3 regions of the Bilifractor sp. LCP19S3_H10 genome follow, and region 1 is predicted to be linked to each of the others. Evidence: riboswitches for the same ligand, from Rfam matches in the RefSeq annotation. Region 1 holds a riboswitch; each other region holds the start of a gene.
The links. A riboswitch is a leader RNA that binds a small molecule or an ion and turns the genes downstream of it on or off. The one in region 1 is predicted to bind cobalamin.
Positions count from the first base shown of each region.

Region 2: it holds a riboswitch for cobalamin, as region 1 does, so the genes downstream of both, ACTQZS_RS12295 (S1C family serine protease) here and ACTQZS_RS10230 (1-propanol dehydrogenase PduQ) in region 1, are expected to answer to the same signal.
Region 3: it holds a riboswitch for cobalamin, as region 1 does, so the genes downstream of both, ACTQZS_RS01525 (sirohydrochlorin cobaltochelatase) here and ACTQZS_RS10230 (1-propanol dehydrogenase PduQ) in region 1, are expected to answer to the same signal.

Region 1 is NZ_JBQKFT010000012.1:50,147-56,103, forward strand. It holds gene ACTQZS_RS10225 (MATE family efflux transporter) at 1-1,134, opposite strand, end outside; cobalamin riboswitch at 1,527-1,711, shown strand; gene ACTQZS_RS10230 (1-propanol dehydrogenase PduQ) at 2,204-3,337, shown strand; gene eutS (ethanolamine utilization microcompartment protein EutS) at 3,389-3,754, shown strand; gene ACTQZS_RS10240 (EutP/PduV family microcompartment system protein) at 3,766-4,221, shown strand; gene ACTQZS_RS10245 (ANTAR domain-containing response regulator) at 4,267-4,854, shown strand; gene ACTQZS_RS10250 (sensor histidine kinase) at 4,857-5,957, shown strand, end outside.
Region 2 is NZ_JBQKFT010000018.1:7,668-13,624, reverse strand. It holds gene ACTQZS_RS12295 (S1C family serine protease) at 1-1,476, opposite strand, end outside; cobalamin riboswitch at 1,893-2,089, opposite strand; gene ACTQZS_RS12290 (hypothetical protein) at 2,343-5,270, opposite strand; gene ACTQZS_RS12285 (ABC transporter substrate-binding protein) at 5,335-5,957, opposite strand, start outside.
Region 3 is NZ_JBQKFT010000001.1:366,730-372,686, reverse strand. It holds gene ACTQZS_RS01535 (homocysteine S-methyltransferase family protein) at 1-357, shown strand, start outside; gene ACTQZS_RS01530 (homocysteine S-methyltransferase family protein) at 663-1,562, shown strand; cobalamin riboswitch at 1,598-1,790, shown strand; gene ACTQZS_RS01525 (sirohydrochlorin cobaltochelatase) at 2,186-3,496, shown strand; gene rsmH (16S rRNA (cytosine(1402)-N(4))-methyltransferase RsmH) at 3,747-4,853, opposite strand; gene ACTQZS_RS01515 (2-hydroxyacid dehydrogenase) at 5,198-5,957, shown strand, end outside.

The DNA.
Region 1 (5,957 bases):
GAGGAGGACCAGGCGGTTCCGACGGATGGCGTACATCAGGACGGCCTCTTTTGAGGAGAAAATCCGCATGAAGAAGGTCCCGGAGAGCGCGATCGGAACGCTGAGCACGGCGCCGGCCAGGGCTCCAAAGATGAGGCAGTACAGGAAAATTTTTCCGCAGCGTTTCTTCTGTCCGGCGGCGTGGTTCTGGCTGATGAAGGTGGTGGCGGCCTGCGTGAAGGCGGCTACGGCAAAGTATCCAAAGTACTCAAAATTCAGGGCGGCGGCGCTTCCTGCAATGGCGTCGGACCCGAAGCCGTTGATGGCGGCCTGGATGAATACATTTGAGACGCAGAACACTGCCTCCTGTATACCTGCCGGCAGGCCGATGGCCAGGAGACGCTTCACATGACCTCCCTTAAGACGAAGATTGCGCAGGGAGAGATGAAATTCATCGGTTTCCTTCATCAGAAAGGAAACGGTGAGCGCTGCGCTCAGGGCATTGGAGATGTCCGTCGCGAGAGCGACACCGGTTACATTTAAGCGGCACACAATAACAAAGAAAAGATTCAGTATGACATTAAGAATTCCCGCGGAAATCAGAGCATAAAGGGGTCTTCTGGTGTCACCCTTAGCCCGCAGAATGGCGCTTGCGAAGTTGTAAATTACGATGAACGGACTTCCGAGCATGTAAATCTGAAGATAGCGCACGCCGAGATCGAGGATATTGTCCGGAGTGGATATCAGGATCAGCAGCGGCCGGGCGGACACGAGTCCGCAGATCATCAGGATGACGCCGACAATGAGACTGAAGAGCATGGATGTGTGAATAGCCGCAGGAATTTCTTTCCGGCGGTTCATTCCGATGTAGCGGGCGATCAGGACATTGACGCCGACGGAGAGACCGGTGATCAGACCGAGGATGATGCCGATGGGTTCCGCATTGAGGCCGACGGCAGCCAGAGCTTCAGGAGAGGAAAACTGTCCGATGACCGCGGAATCCGCTGAATTGAAGAGCTGCTGCAGAATGCTCGCGGCAGCGATCGGGAGCGCGAAGAGCATGATTTTCCCTGCCAGGCCGCCGTGGATCATATCGATCTCATTTCTGGCGGTTCTTTTGTTTTGGGTAATTGCTTTGGAATCAGATGATGACATTTGTGAAATAACCTCGTTGTTAATATTTTTGTGCTGTATCATTGCTGCCGCGTCATTGCTGCTGCATCATTGTGCTGTATCATAGTTGCTGCGTCATGGTTGCTGTATCATTGCTGCATGAGTCATGAATCTTCTGTTGTATCTTAGCGGCGAAGTACGGAGCGATCCGCAGCTGATACTGTATGTGGCACGATGTATCATATGGGGCTTACGGTCTTTAACAGAAGATCTGAGCATGTGCGTGCTTTGCGCACATCCTATATTAGCAGGAGCGGGATTTATTAACCAGTGGTGTTTGGACAAATATCCGGCAAAATATACAGAATCAGCTGATAAAATTATACAAAACATGACGCTTGACAAAAGGTTGTCAATATTATAAACTGACAACATAAATTTGATGGTACATAGGTGTCGGTAAATTGTTGCCGGTGAAAAGGGAAGCAGGTGTGAATCCTGCACAATGCCGTTGCTGTGTTGGCTTAGCTTTTTCTCTTATGCCATTGGGGAAACCTGAGAAGGTGAGAAAAAGTGATGACGCCGCAGTCAGAAGACCTGCCCGTGTATAACGCACATGAATTCTCCTCGGATCTGGGAGAGTGCCTGCCCTCAGCGATGCAGCTGATGGCTTTTCGGCCGTGTCCATGGAATGGAACCGGTACTTTATGAACAGGGAAGACCGTTAAGTGCTTCGCCATCGAATTTTTTTACATTGCGCCACCTCTCTTAATTATCAATCCGGCGGATGCAATGTCGAAAGGGAAAGTGTCGGGCGGAACGGTCGGTGCTTTCCCTTTTCTTTTTCGCTTTGAAAGGATGCCAACAATTTCATAAACCCGCATTTTCCTGTCGGCTTTTCGCTTTGCGTATTCGTTCTTTCCTTTGAGTGTGAATACGAAGCAGGGGGAAGTGTGTTTTTCTGCCGGGCGAGGAAGCCGTAGAAGAATGAGGTAATATGTATTTAAGTGCGATGCAGCATTTTAAACAGTATGTTTAAAATGCTGCTTTTTTTGTCTCGGAATAACAGTAAAAATTTACTATTAATTTAACACAGAAGAAAGGGGAAGCAATGGGAGAATTCAGAGTCAGCACCAGGATCATGATCGGTGATCAGCTCGATCAGCTGGTGAATGATATGAAAAAGGTGTTTGTTGTAGCGGATCATTTTCTTGCGGTCAGCAAAAAGGTTTCGTATGTGACGGACCGGCTGGATCGCGCGGGAAAGCAGTACGATGTTTTTTCGGATGTGGCGGCTGAGCCGGATCTGGGAGTAGTGACTGCCGGTATCAAAAGGCTGGAGGCGCTGGATCCCGATACGGTCATCTGCCTCGGCGGCGGCGCGTCCATCGACGCGGCGAAAGCGATCGTTTTTATCGCGAGACGTGTAAATGAAAAATATAAAAACATCCGCTTCATCGCGATTCCGACGACCAGCGGAACCGGTTCCGAGGTGAGCACATTTGCCGTTATTACAGACAAAACGACGCAGACAAAATATCCGCTCGTGGACGAGAGTCTGGTGCCGGATATCGCTGTACTGGACGCAAGTCTGGTCGTCAGCGCGCCGCCGAAGGTCACCGGAGATACGGGCATTGACGTATTTACACATGCGGTGGAAGCCTTTGTCTCCAGGGAACACAATGATTTTACGGATGCCATGGCCATCAAGTCACTGCAGCTTTTACAGAACAACCTCCTTGAAGTGTATAAAAATCCCGAGAACCTTCACGCGCGGCAGAGCATGCACAACGCTTCGTGCATGGCTGGTATTGCGTTCGCAAATTCCGGTCTCGGGCTGAACCACGGTATGGCGCACGCCATGGGTGCGCATTTTCATATTCCGCATGGGCGGGCAAACGGAATTCTTCTTCCGTATGTCATGAGCTTCAATGCCGGATGCCATGACCATCTGACACCGGCCGCAAGCCGATACGCGGAGATCGTCGCGCAGCTGGGCATGGACAGCGTGGGAACGCGTCAGAGCGCGTTGATGCTGATCCGCACTGCAAAACGCTTTATGGAGAAAATGAACATGCCGGCGACAATCGCAGAGGCAGGTGTCACAGAAGATGATTTTAATGCACAGCTGGATGAGATGGCAAAGGCAGCGCTTGCTGATCCGTGCACTGCATCGAACCCGAGAGAGGTCACGCTGGAGGATATCAAGACGCTTTATCGTCAGGCGTTTACCGGCAGGGCGTAAGAAATAGCTTACCAGGGATGATTGCCGGTATGCAGGCCGGAAGGAGGGGCTATGTTTGAATCGAACGCCGGGAACGGCGGGAACAAAGAGAGAATTATCCAGGAATTTGTTCCCGGAAAACAGGTTACTCTGGCGCATGTGATCGCCAGCCCGGATGCGGATTTATATTCGAAGCTGGGTCTTCTGGACGCATCGGGCGCAATCGGAATCATGACGATCACGCCGAGTGAGGGCGCTATGATCGCTGCTGATGTGGCTTCGAAGGCTGCGGATATTAAAATCGGCTTTGTGGACCGCTTCAACGGATCGCTGGTGATTACCGGCGATGTTGCGGCTGTGGGGGAGGCGTTGAAAAACGTCATGAATGTTCTCTGCGGCATGATGGGATTTTCTTCCACGGTGATCACAAGGACATGACGGACAGACAGATGACAAATCAGAATAGAAAAAGAATTATGCTGATCGGGCGGTCAACGGCCGGAAAAACGACGCTGTGCCAGAGAATTTTCAACGAGGATATCCGGTATCACAAAACCCAGACCGTCACCGTGGAACATGAGGTGATGATTGACACGCCGGGGGAATACCTGGAGCGGAGGGGATACCGGGGAGCGCTGATGGTCACATCGGCCGATGCGGACATCATTCTTTTTCTGCAGGATGCGACGGAGAACGGAACAATGTATCCGGCACAGTTTTCGACGATGTTCACCAAACCGTGTCTGGGTGTTGTGACGAAGATCGATATCGCAGGTATAAAACAAATCAATGATGCAGAGGTGTATCTGAGAGCAGCGGGAGCACAAAAAATTTACCGCATCAGCAGCGTGACAGGTGAAGGTGTGGATGAACTGCTCCGGGCACTGGATATGCCGGAGGATTGACAATGTCGCGGATAAACGAACGCGGCTGAATGAAGGCTCTGATAAATGGAAAAGACAGAACACGCATTAAGAATAGTAATAGCAGATGATGAGCCGATCGCAAAGATGGACTTAAGAGAACTTCTCGAAGATTCGGGATATGAGGTTGTCGGAGAGGCCTCCGACGGCTTTGATGCGGTGGAGGAGTGCCGGAAAAACAAGCCGGATCTTGTCCTGCTCGACATCAAGATGCCGTTTCTCGACGGACTCTCGGCATCAAAGATTATTTTTCAGGAAAAGCTGGCGGACACGATCATTCTGCTGACTGCCTATACGGATCCGGAATTTATTGAGTCGGCGAAGGACTGCGGCGTATCTGGATATCTGGTGAAGCCGTATTACGAGAAATCGCTGATTCCGAGCATTGAGCTGGCTGTCAGCCGCAGCCGGGAGATGAGGAAGATACGCGCAGAAGTGGAAAGGGCACAGGAAAGACTGGAAAGCCGCGTCATTATTGAAAAGGCCAAGGGCCTGATCATGCTGCGCGATCAAAAGAGCGAGGAAGATGCTTACAGTTATATCAGGCAGATCAGTCAGCAAAAGCATCTGTCCATGAGAAGGGTCTCGGAGATGATACTTGTTAGGAGTATATGAATATGGATGAGCAAAGCCTGTGCGAACTGTGCAGGAAATATGTGGATCTGACGGAAGAGGAAATCACGCAGATTCTTACGATGGCGAAACTGCTTCCATCAATCGCCGATATCGAAGAGGCGGATGTATTCATTGATTGCCTGATGCATAGCGGAGATTCTCTTGTGGTGGCAGAAGCAAAGCCGACAAAGGTTCCGTCCGCTTATAAGGGCAGTGTCGTCGGCATGATCGCTGCGAAGGAAAATGAGCCTGCTGTGGCCAGAACGTTCCGGTTGGGGGTGGGCACACGGCAGATGAAGGCAACGACACAGGAAAAGGGCATCACCATTCAGACGGTAGAGCCGATCAAACTGCATGACCGCGTGATCGGTGTGCTGATCTTCGAGAAACAGACCAGTGACGAAATACAGCCACGCGAAAAACTGCATATCTCGATGAGCGGTTATAAAGAGATCGCCGCGGCGGTCACAAAAATCATGCCGGACAACAACTGGCTTGCGGAGTGTATCGACGAGGCATTGCTGCTGGTGGATAAAAAAGGAATCATATCGCTGAGGAACCATGTCGCGAAAGAAATGTATGAAGAACTTGGCTATGTGAAAGATCTTCTGCATCAGCCTTACGCGAACGTGAGACTGACTGCGGAAAGCGTCGACACGTATGATCATGATTATTCGTACGAAGAGGTACTGGTTGGAAGCAGGATCATCAGCGTAAAAACCGTTCCGATCGAATCCGGGCACTATTCCAAAGCTGTGCTGATGCGCGATATCACGCGGCAGAAGGAACAGGAGAAGGAGCTGGTGCTGAGAAAGACAGCGATCCGGGAGATGCATCACCGGGTCAAGAACAGTCTTCAGACAATTATCAGCCTGCTGAATCTTCAGATGCGGAAATCGGATAATGACGAAGTACGGGAAGTGCTGATGGAGACGATGAATCGCATTTTTTCCATTGCAAATACCCACGAGCTGCTGTCAAGCGAGGTTGCGGACAATGTGAGTCTCCGGGAGGTACTGGAGAACCTGAAAAATAATATCACCCTTGCGTTTTCCGGAAATAGAAAGATTGCCATTACTGTGAGTGGAGAGGATTTCAAGGTC
Region 2 (5,957 bases), on a different contig from region 1:
CAGAGTAACCTTGACAGAACCCTCGGTATACTTTCCGTTATCCGATCTCTGATAGGTGATGGTCACGGTGTCGCCCGATTTATGATATCTAAGCTGCGTTGTCAGATCGTCTGTTGTGGAGACGGATGTTCCGTCAATCGCTGTGATGACGTCCCCCTTCTGCAGTCCTGCCTTTGCCGCCGGGCTTCCGTCCGGAACACTCGTCAGACAGATGCCTTCCGGCATGCTGTATACCTGAGCGTACTGTTCGGTTACATCCGCCGTGGAAACGCCGAGATATCCTCTCTTATCATCACTGTAAGTCGTCTTTGTGGTTTCATTCATGAGCTTTTCAAGAATCGACTCCGCCTTTGCCGTCGGGATTGCGTATCCCATGTTGTCGACGGAAGCTTCCCCGCTCGAGGAAGAACTCTTCGCCTCATTGATACCGATCAGCTCACCCTTCATATTCAGAAGAGCACCGCCGGAGTTGCCCGCGTTGATCGCGGCATCGGTCTGAATCAGACCGGTTGACTGCGTCGTCGTGCTTCCGTCCGAGAAGCTGAGATCACGGTTCAGGGCGCTCACATATCCGGAGGTTACAGACTGTCCATATCCGAGAGCATTACCGATGGCGACAACCTGATCGCCAAGCTGTACATCATCGGAATCGCCGATGGTAATCGCCTTGATCTGTCCGAGAGTATCATCACTCAGATCACTCTTTTTGACTGCTACCAGTGCGAGATCATTGTCCGAATCCGTGCCCTTGATCTGGCCTTCCACAACAGAATCATCGGAGAATCCTACAGAAATCGTCGTCGCGCCGTCGATGACGTGGTTATTGGTAGCAATCAGAACCTCATCATCCGTAATTCCGACGATGACACCTGTTCCTGCGCCTTCCACCTCATACTGCTGCGATCCGCCGAAGAAGCTCTGCATCTGTTCTACCGACATGGTTGAAATCGTAACCATGGAAGGCATCGCCTTTGCCGCCACCTCCGAGACAGTCAGATCTCCACTTGAAGAGGAGGATGACGATGTGCTGCTCTCGCCGGAATCCGAAGCCTTTGTCAGTGTAGCGGTCTGTGTCGCAGCCGATGCCGAGGTTGAAGAAGAAGTTGTATTCAATGCCGAGGCTCCGGCATTTACACCATAGGTCACGGTTCCGGCGATCAGTCCAAAGACAAGCGCGCTGGCGATTACTGTTCCCCATCTGTGTCCGCTCCCGTTCTTCTTTGCCGCTCTTGCCAGCCTGCGGCGTTCCTTACGGTTCAGCTTCTTATCCTCGTTCCCGTTCTGCTGAAAATCATTCTGTCCATTGTTGTTGCTGTTATTGTCGTAATAGCCGTTATTGAATTCACTCATAATATTCACCCTTTCACCATTCTCCGCCGCCTGGTCCGCAGAGCTTTTGAATTCCTGCCTGATTTCTTCGTTTCGATATTCATAGGATTCGATATTCATTCGATTCGATGTCCATTCGATGTCCATTCGATTCCATATCCATTCGATTCGATGTCCATTCGATATTCAGCCGCTTCGTATCAAACCCTGCGACGTTGAAATTTCCCTTTGTTCTGTATATCTTCCTTACGATTTATATAGTATCGAAACTCTGTGATCTAATTTTGTGAATTCTGTGTCTCATTTTTGATGAGATTGTGATGAAAGTGTGATGCTTGCCATATGTGCATTTTCTGTCCCGGACCGCAACGCACCGATTCGGTCCCGGCAGCTTTTCCGGTTCAGGTTCAACTGATAATAAACGTATAGTACGAGGCCGGATCATTCACGTTCACCGGACCGTGCTATAAAAAACAGCCTGACTTATTACAAGCCAGACTGATCTCTGTTATTTATCCACTGACAGGACATTTTCCCTGCACATCCGCTCAATAAGTCGTTAAGTAAGATGTCGGAGAGGAGAAAGTATCCTGGCTTAAGATCCCTGCGCCGCGCAGCCTTCCCGGTCTCCCAGTGGCATTCTGCACAGCACTCCCTTCTACAGTGGCGATACCGCATCAGCTTTTACTGATTTCCATATCAACCAATCCGCAATTATTCTATTTTCGATGGACAGATGTCTCTTCTTAACAAGACATGCCTCTTTTTAGAGGTATTTCCATACAATTCAGACAAATCCGTCTTTGAAAGAGTACCATAGATTACTCTCGCTAAAAAGCTTATCATATTGATATCCAGTCATCAATTTTTTTGATGGCTGCTTCTAGACATCTGGCGCGCTTGAGCGAAGCAAGAGCCCTTGTCTGACTAGTTTTCAGTCCGACAAGGGCTCTTGCAAACAGTCAGGAGTTTGCTTTTCTTAACCAAAAATTGCCAACTCCCAATCATTTATTTTATTTCCAACAGGTATTTGCTGTACTTCCAGGTGCTGGCGCTCCTTTTAAAACCATCACAGTTTCCAGCGCTTCCCCTCTAAGACTGAGCCCGGTAGAGCCACAATCTTCTCCATTCTTTGCCCATCCTGTCCAGCCTTTGTTCTGGACATGAACTCTGTAATAAATATCATACTTTTCGGCTATATTTCCTGTCAGCTTGATTCTGACTGCCTCCAGCCTTCTTTTCTGGCCGGTAGTTCCGGAGATCTGCCCATTCGTCTTCCATGATCGTTCCCATCCGATATTCTGAAGATGGCTCTGATATGCAATGCCGCCTTCACTCTGTGGCAGGTTCAACGTAAGCTTAACAGCCTCCATCCGCAGCTTCTTTCCGGTTGTTCCGGCAATTTTTCCATCACTGACCGAAGTCATCCAGCCTTTATTCTGTACATGAGTCTGATAACAAACCAGAGGCTCAACATAGGATCCATCAGTGCTTCCTGGTGCCGCTGAACCTTTGGAAAGTATTCTGACACGAATTGCTTCCATGCGGAGACCTTTTCCGGTTGTCCCGGCAGAAGCACCGTTTTTTGCCCATCCAAGCCATCCGTAATTTTGCACATGTACCTGATACCAGATGTCATACTTATCAGCATCGCTGCCTGTAAGACGGATCTGAACAGCCTCCATTCGAAGTTTCTTCCCTGTTGTTCCGGAGATCTGTCCTTCTTTTGTCCAGCCGTTTTCCCATCCACTGTTCTGAATGTGGCTCCGATATTCTGCCTGTACGTCTGCATCGCCAGTGGTACTGAGCTTAATTGCTTCCATCTGCAGGGCTTTTCCAACGGTTCCGGCTTCTGTTCCATCCGTCACATTTGCCTGCCAACCAATATTCTGTACATGAGCAGAATAAGACAATCCGATAGTTTTCAGCTCTTCTTTTTTCTCTTTTTTCAGAATTACTGTATGCTCTGTTTCTGTTCCATCCGGCGCATATGTAAATGTCTGTGTCTCATACCCATCAGCACCTGCTTCTACCGTATAAGCGGTATCCTTTACTAATGTATAGGCTGAATCACTGTCTGGATTAATTTGTGTGTCTTTGCGTTTTACTGTAAAGGATGCACCTTCGACAGTATTCCCTTCTTCATCCACCGCACGGAATTTGATCTGCTCCGTGACAGGATCGATCTTCAGTGTTTTCGCTGTTTTACTGATGGTGACTTTTCTTTCAACCCAGTTGCCGCTGCTTGTTCCTCGGAAGGAAACAACAACGGGCTGTTCCAGATAATCCTTTGTAATATTTCCGCCAAAGGACCCCTCTCTCACAGCTACGGTAAAGGTATTCGCATCATCCAGACGGGTTGTCTCACCCTTTGTTTCCGCTTCCGCCGCATCTTCCTTTGACCCGATATAGAGTCGGTCGTAGCTGCCATTCTGCATAATCAGTTTCAGGGTTTCGCTGTATCCGTTACTGTTTGGTCCTCCGATCGTCTCCAGCTTTGCATCCGGTTTCTTCATCATGATCCCATCTGCAAGGGTAACCGCCAGACTGGCTTCGCTGGTAAAATCACCCGTAACCAGTGTCTTTGCGCTTTCATTTACCTGAATCTTGCGGGGATAAAAGGCACGTTTAAGATCATTGTTCCCGTTCAGGTATTTGCCGTAATAGGTGTTTGACACCGCTACCAGCGGAATATCTGTTCCGTTCAGCTCCCCCTCTGTCAGAGAAATGGAGAACTCCCATCTTTTTTCGCTGTTCTGATACCCGTGTACCCAGCTATCGTTTCCTTTGTCCTTCGATCCATCACCATTGGAAACAGCTTCCTCATAAGTTCCTTTGTACAGCTCATGATAGCCGCTTCCGCTTAAATCCATAACCAGGTATGTCTGATCTCCCTGCTTCTCCAGCCTTGCATTAACAGCCTTAAACATACCTGTATTATTTGTTATTGTCAAAGCAGTTGCTGCCGACTCATCAATCTCAGTTGTGACAGAATAACCGATCTCGGTTCCCATTGATGAAGAATATGCAGCAATATAAAAGGTGCTGTTCAGATCAATCGGCACATTCTGAAATGTAGTTACTTTATTTTCCCCTGTGCCAGATGCCGTTCCTTTATAAGTTTCCCCATTTGTCCGAAGAGTTGTGTATGTTCCGCTGTCTACCTGAATGGTAGCTACGGCTTTTCCCTGACCGTCAACCGTTACTTCAGTAACTGTCCAGGTTCTGATTCTACTAGAAGAACTTTTTCCCTTGGATGATGAAGACGTAAGAGCTGGAGTCGTACTCGCACTATACGTTCCCTGAGGCAGAGTCGTGCTGTTATCCACTTTTTTTAAGACTTCCAGTCCCCATAAGGCGCTCTCCAGAACACGGCCATAAGATTGCTCTTTTGTTTCCGGTCTATTTTTCGGATCATCCAACGTCGCTTTGTCCGCATCACTAAGCGCATTATAGGCAGACTCGGCTTCTTTAATTTGCGCTTCATTATCTGCCGTTACATCTTTAATATCAGGAAGAGCAGCGATCAGTTCCTTGACATGCTCAATTCCTTCTGAATTAGAATCTGTATTTTCTGTATTTTCTGTATTTTCTGTATTTTGAGACTGCACACCGGTAGAAATCTCTTCAGGTTCTCCCGAACCAGATGTCTCCTGTCCCTCATCCGAATCAGATGATCCTCTGGATGCCGGGGTTTCCTCTTCAGTCTCTACGCTTGGAGTTTGATTGTCAGAAGCTTCTTCTTTCTGTACGTATGTTCCTGTCTCCGTCTCGTTGGTTTCTGCACCAAATGATGAGGTATTTACCTCCGTCTCCTGCTCAGATGTTTCATACGCATTTTGTGTCTGCACCTGTCCATCATCGGCCATAACTGTAATTGGTGTTAATGCCATGGATGCAGCCAGAAAAAGAGTCATCAGCATCTTCATTCGTTTTTTCATAGACCTTTTCCTCCTTAAGAAACACTTCAAACATATATATTGATGTCAAAACGATTAGGATAAGCTATGACGCTACTTTGGAGAGGAATGTCATCTGCGACTCGTCACCTCCGGTCAGCATCAGATGAACATCAGTGATAAACTGCCCAACGGTGTCGGTAGACTGATACATGGCTTTTCCCACCTGCCAGACATTACCATCCTTAACCGCCTTGAAATCAGCAAAGGTATCGCTTTTTTCCACAAGATCCTGCACTGAGCTCAGTCCATTTTCGATGGCTCCGTTGTAAATCAGATAATCCGCGCTGTTGGCTTTGTTGTAAAACTCTTCCATAGACAGGCTGACGGAGACACTGGATCCCTCTCCGTTGTCCAAATCCTTAAAAATATAGACGCCGCCGCCCTCTTTGATCATGTTGGCGATATAATCCTTTCCTGACCGTACGGTTACTGTTCCATCTGTCCCTACTGAGAAGAAGGCTACGGTTTTCCCGGTACTCTGTTCTCCCGCTAAATCCGAAATGACCTTTGTCTGCTCTGCAAAATGAGCAAACGCCGCATCCTCTTTATTTACCATCGCTCCGTAGAGTTTAATCCATTCTGTGCGACCCAGCGCCTCTGATTCATAGCTGGAACGGTCGATAAACACCGGAATACCGATGCTCTCTATCATTTCCTGCACTTCCG
Region 3 (5,957 bases), on a different contig from region 1:
ACGCTCACGGTGCGAAAAAACGGAAGTGCCTATTACGGCGGAGATATTTTCGAGGGCGGGCCGCTTGCGGAGAAGGCAGGCGCGGATGCCTACGGCATTAACTGCTGTGATGGCCCGGATGGGATGGAAGAAATGATCTCATCTGTCTCCGAAATGGTTCATATTCCGATTGTTGCGAAGCCAAATGCGGGACTGCCGCAAAGGGGCGCAAATGGGCAGATGGTCTACAAAATCAGTCCGGACCAGTTCGTTTCGTCCATGAAGAAACTTGTGTCCGCAGGAGCGTCGGTGATCGGAGGATGCTGCGGAACTACCCCGGCATATATCCGGAGACTTGCGGAGGAATTTCGAAAGTAAACGGACATGTCGTAAAAAACATGGTATAAGCGGCACAGAAGCGGCGAGGCAATGTGAGAATGCGAATACCTGCAGGATTGCGGGAATGCGAAGCACGGAGCAATCCGCAGCTTAAAAGTTTGTGGCGCAATGTATCTTTGGGCGTTTATTTACGCGAACAGTGAGCCGCAGCCGAATGCGAAGTATTCGTGTGCGGCGAGCGTCGCGATAGCGAGATAAAACTCGCGCAGCGTGTTTTATCTCGTTCATCATCTATCGACTGCCTGTAAGCGGGGCACCACAATGTCTATAAAGTGAGGCTAATCATGAACAAAACTGAATTCAGGGAACTTACAGATAGCAAGATCGTCTGTCTTGATGGAGCAACAGGCACAAATCTGACGCTGCGCGGGATGCCGAAGGGAATCAGCACAGAGGCCTGGGTTCTGGAGCATCCGGAGGTGCTTCAAAATCTTCAGAGAGAATTTATCGAAGCGGGAGCGGATGTGATTTACGCGCCGACGTTTGGCGCAAACCGGAAGGTTCTGGGCGGTTTCGGACTTGCGGACGGGACCGAAGAGATGAACAAAAAGCTGCTCGGGCTGTCACAGGAGGTGTCGAAGGGCCGTGTTCTGGTAGCGGGAGATATGGCACCTACGGGAATGGTGCCGGATTCCGCTGGCGGAGATGCCAGCTATGAGGAAATTTTCGAGATCTATCGGGAACAGGCAGAGATTCTGTATCATGCCGGCGTGGATCTCTTTGTAATCGAGACGATGATGTCGGCGGATGAGACTTCGATTGCGCTGGATGCGGTTTCGTCTGTCTGTGATCTTCCGGTGATGTGCACGTTTTCCGTATACGCGGATGGAAAGTGCTTTTTTGACGGAAATATCTTTGATGCCGCGGCCGTTCTGGAGGCGATGGGCGCCGTAGCAGTGGGACTGAACTGCTGCAGCGGACCGGATCAGATGGAGAGCATCATCCGATATCTGGCTAAGAACTGCAGTATTCCGATTATCGCGAAGCCAAACGCGGGAATGCCGAAGATTGACGAGAAGGGGAATGCGATTTACAGTCTCGGGCCGGAAGCTTTTGCGTCTCAGATGAAGATGCTGACAGATGCCGGCGCCAGGATTGTCGGAGGCTGCTGCGGGACAGAGCCGGAGCATATCCGGTTTTTGAAGAAGATGATTTCCGGTCAATCATTTATTGGATCGATTTGACATTTTGTAATTGATTTCATATAATAGAAAAAGTCTTTAAAACATATCTTTTCAGTGCCGCTTTTATGGAGGGTAATAGGGAATCAGGTGAAATACCTGAACGATCCGGTCACTGTAAGCAGTGAGCCAGATGCATTGTCCATTGTATTCCGGTCAACGGAGTATGAGAAGGCGCAGGAAGGCATTTGAGCTGCAAGTCAGGAAACCTGCTGAGAAGACGATAGATTTGCTTCCGATGAAAGCAGAGTCTGTTTGCATAAGAATATTGATGGTTGCATCAGTGAGTTCTGGTGTGATCCGGCTGGTTTGCAGATATGCGCTCTTTGGCGTGCGGTTATGGATACCGTTTCTTTGGATGGAGCGTGACCGTCAGGAGGATCCGGGATTTCAGCAGATGTTTCTTTTATATGCAGATACGGAGTGATTGCTTTCTGAGAAGGCGGTCACTCTTTTTTACGCGAACAGTGAGCCGCAGCCGAATGCGAAGTATTCGTGTGCGGCGAGCGTCGCGATAGCGAGATAAAACTCGCGCAGCGTGTTTTATCTCGTTTATGTTCTGTGCTATGGTATCGAAGGGCGTTTTGCCCCTTGATATAGATTATTCTACAAAAAGGAGAAACATGATGAAAAAGAAAGTCGTAACATTATTATGCACCGCGGTTCTGACCGGGTCCATGATTGCCGGATGTGGCAGCGCAAGCAGCGCAGCATCGTCAGCATCCGCAGCATCTTCGAGTGCATCTTCCACGTCTTCAGAGACAGCGGAGGTTACAGAGGCAGCCTCTTCTTCTGAAGAAGTAGAGACGGTTTCTTCCTCCTCTGTATCTGCGGATCAGGCAGCAGCGGACAAGGTAGCCGCTTTGATCGACAAGATCTATGTGCAGGAGAGAACAGACACTACGGACGAGGACTGCAAGGCGGCAAAGGAGGCCTGGGACGCTTTGACGGATACACAGAAGGCTCTGGTAGAGGGAGAGTTTGCAGATCCGGATTATTTCGGAAGAGATACCGGCGATGCCTCCAAGGATGATCCGCTCAACGAGGACGGAATCGGAGAAAACGAGATTCTTGTATGCTCTTTCGGAACTTCCTATAATGACAGCCGTGTGCAGGATATCGGCGGAATCGAGAAGGCTCTCCAGGCAGCGTATCCCGACTGGTCTGTAAGACGTGCATTCACGGCGCAGATCATCATCAATCACATTCAGGCGCGTGATAATGAGGTGATCGACAACATGGATCAGGCACTTCAGAGAGCGGTGGACAACGGCGTGAAGAATCTGCTGATTCAGCCGACCCATCTGATGCATGGTGCGGAGTATGACGAGCTGACAGAAACCGTCAGCAAATACGCGGATAAATTTGATTCCGTGAAAATCGCTGAGCCGCTTCTGGGTGAGGTAGGAAGTGACACGAGCGTAGTAAACGAGGACAAGCAGAACGTCGCAAAGATTCTTACTGCTACAGCGGTAGAGAAGGCAGGATATGACAGCCTTGACGCGGCTGCCGCTGACGGAACAGCGTTTGTATTCATGGGTCACGGAACCTCTCATGAGGCGAATATCACCTATGATCAGATGCAGACAGAAATGAATGATCTCGGTTACAAGAACGTATTCATCGGAACCGTTGAGGGCAAGCCGGCAGATACCGAGTGCTCCGCGGTTATCCAGAAGGTACATGACGCGGGATACAAGAAGGTAATTCTGCGTGATCTGATGGTTGTAGCAGGTGATCATGCGAATAACGATATGGCAGGCGATGATTCTGATTCCTGGAAGAGCCAGTTCAATGCATCCGGCTTCTTTGACAGCGTAGATGCTCAGCTCGAAGGAATGGGAAGAATTCCGGATATCGAGCAGATCTATGTAAGCCATACAAAGGCCGCAATGGACAGCGACGCCACAGTTACAAGTTCTTCTGAGGCAAACTGAGATATATCAGTGAGACATATCAGTAAAACAGAGGAAGCGTCCGGCATGTGCCGGACGCTTCTTCTGTCGTAGGGATGGGCATGAATATGTGAATGCACGAAAAATGGGCGTGCGAAAGCTGAATGCGCGAAAGATGAAGGTGCGAAAACCGTATGTGCGTAAAATGAACGCGCGTAAGCCGGATACGCGAAAAATGAGGGTTCGGAAACCGTATGCGTGTAAAATGGACGCGTGAAAGCCGGATACCGGATTAACGGATCGCCCATCTCAGCTTTGTGGAGTGTGCTCTCGGATTCCGGTAGCATTCCTCACGGGAGGGACGGATGACATCCCGGCTGACTTCGGTGTACAGGCCGTCAAGGGCGCCCTGCTTAAAGGACTGTTTGACGAGGCGGTCCTCACCGGAGTGGAAGGTGAGAATGGCAGCTCTGCCTCCGGGTTTCAGCACGGAGGGCAGCTTGTCCAGGAATGCATAGAGAACCTCAAATTCACTGTTCACATCGATGCGGAGTGCCTGGAAGACCCGGGCGCAGGATTTTTTCACTGCTTCGTCCTGTTCGTCCCTGGGCGAATGGCGAAGCTGACGGGTTTGCGTCAGCGCCTCCTCGATCAGAAGGCGAAGGTCCGTGGTGGTTTCCAGCGGGCGTTTACGACGATGTGCCTGCTGAACAGCATCGGCGATTTCCTCTGCATATGGCTCGTCGGAATTATCGATGAGAAGCCCCGCGAGTTCATCCCTCGTGAGCTGCTTCAGCCTCTCGGAAGCGGGTTCTCCCTTTTCCGGGTCAAAACGAAGATCGAGGGGACCGTCTGTCTTGTAGGAAAAGCCTCTCTCTGGGTTGTCGATTTGCATGGAGGAGACACCGAGATCCGCCAGAACAAAGTCGAAGGGACCGTACTTGGCGGAGACCTGATCGATATTCGCAAAGTTGATGTGGATCGGGGTAAAAATATCCTCCCCGAAGCCTCTGGCGCGCATCCGTGCCTCCGTCTTTCGGATTTCCAGAGGATCGGCATCCAGCGAATAGAGATGACCTGTGCCCTCCAGCTTCTCCAGCATGCGTGAGCTGTGACCTCCGTAACCGAGCGTGCAGTCGAGTCCGGTCATGCCGGGACGGATCTTCAGCACATCCAGGATCTCATCGACCATGATTGGAATGTGCATTCCCGCGGGTGTGCTTCCCTTGCGGATTACCTTTTCAATGGTTTCGCCGTATTTCTCGGGATTCAGCTCCTTGTATTTCTCATTATACTTTCGCGGGTACTTGCCGCTGTAATGGGGCCTGCGCCTGTGCGGCGCTGCATCTCCGGAAGGACGGTCCGGATTTGGTCTGTCGGAGTGATTGTCTGAATGCATCATAGGTGTTTTCCTTTCGAATAAATCTCTTCAGAGATGATATGGGTTCTGCCTTTTATATTTCTTCAGAGATGATGTTGGTTCTGTCTTTCGATCAGATCTTTTCGGTGGGGATATCGTTTCTGTCATTTCGGTTATTTTATCACAAAAACCGGTGCCGGTTAACAGAGGGCACGACACTCTTTCCTTTTCAGTGATTTTGGACTATACTTTTTGTGCGATCTCTCAAGTGGAAATTCAGAGAGACCAGGATCATTGAAGGTACACGAATCTTCCGGACAGTGGAAATCTTACATGCTGCACTGTATTTGCAGCGCAGCGGATATTTAAAATGGAGGCACAGAATGAAGATTGTATTGATGGAGCCGCTTGGCATTGACGGAGTTACGCTGGATCGTCTGGCGGAGACGCTCACGGAGCAGGGACATGAGTTTTCTGCCTATGATACTTTTTCTACGGATGTTGAGGAGCTGAAGCGCAGAAGCAGCGGGGCAGATGTCCTGATTATCGCGAATCACCCCCTTCCGGGCGAGGTGATCCGGGCGGACGCAAACCTGAAGTTCATTTCCGTTGCGTTTGTGGGAATCGACCATGTTGATGTGGAGGCATGCAGGGAGCAGAATGTCCGGATATCCAATACCGGCGGGTACTGCAACGATGCAGTAGCGGAGCTTGCGGTAGGTCTTGCGCTGGATTGCCTCAGAAATATCAGCCTGTGCAATGACGCTGTTCAGGCCGGAAAGGGCAAGGCCGGGCTACAGGGCCACGAACTCGCCGGCCGTACCGTAGGAATCATCGGAACAGGGGCGATCGGATGCCGTGCCGCGGAGATTTTCAAGGTGTTCGGATGCCGTCTGATCGGATACAGCCGCAGCCGGAAGCAGGCGGCGCTTGATCTCGGTCTGGAATACAGAACACTGGATGAGGTGATGCAGGAGGCAGACATCATTTCAGTACACACACCGCTGACGGCGGAGACGAAGGGACTGATCGGGCAGAAGGAAATCGGCGAGATGAAGCAGGGGGCAATTTTGATCAATACCTCTCGGGGTCCCGTCGTGGATACGGAATCCCTTGCGGATGCTCTGAAAAAAGGCAGAATCA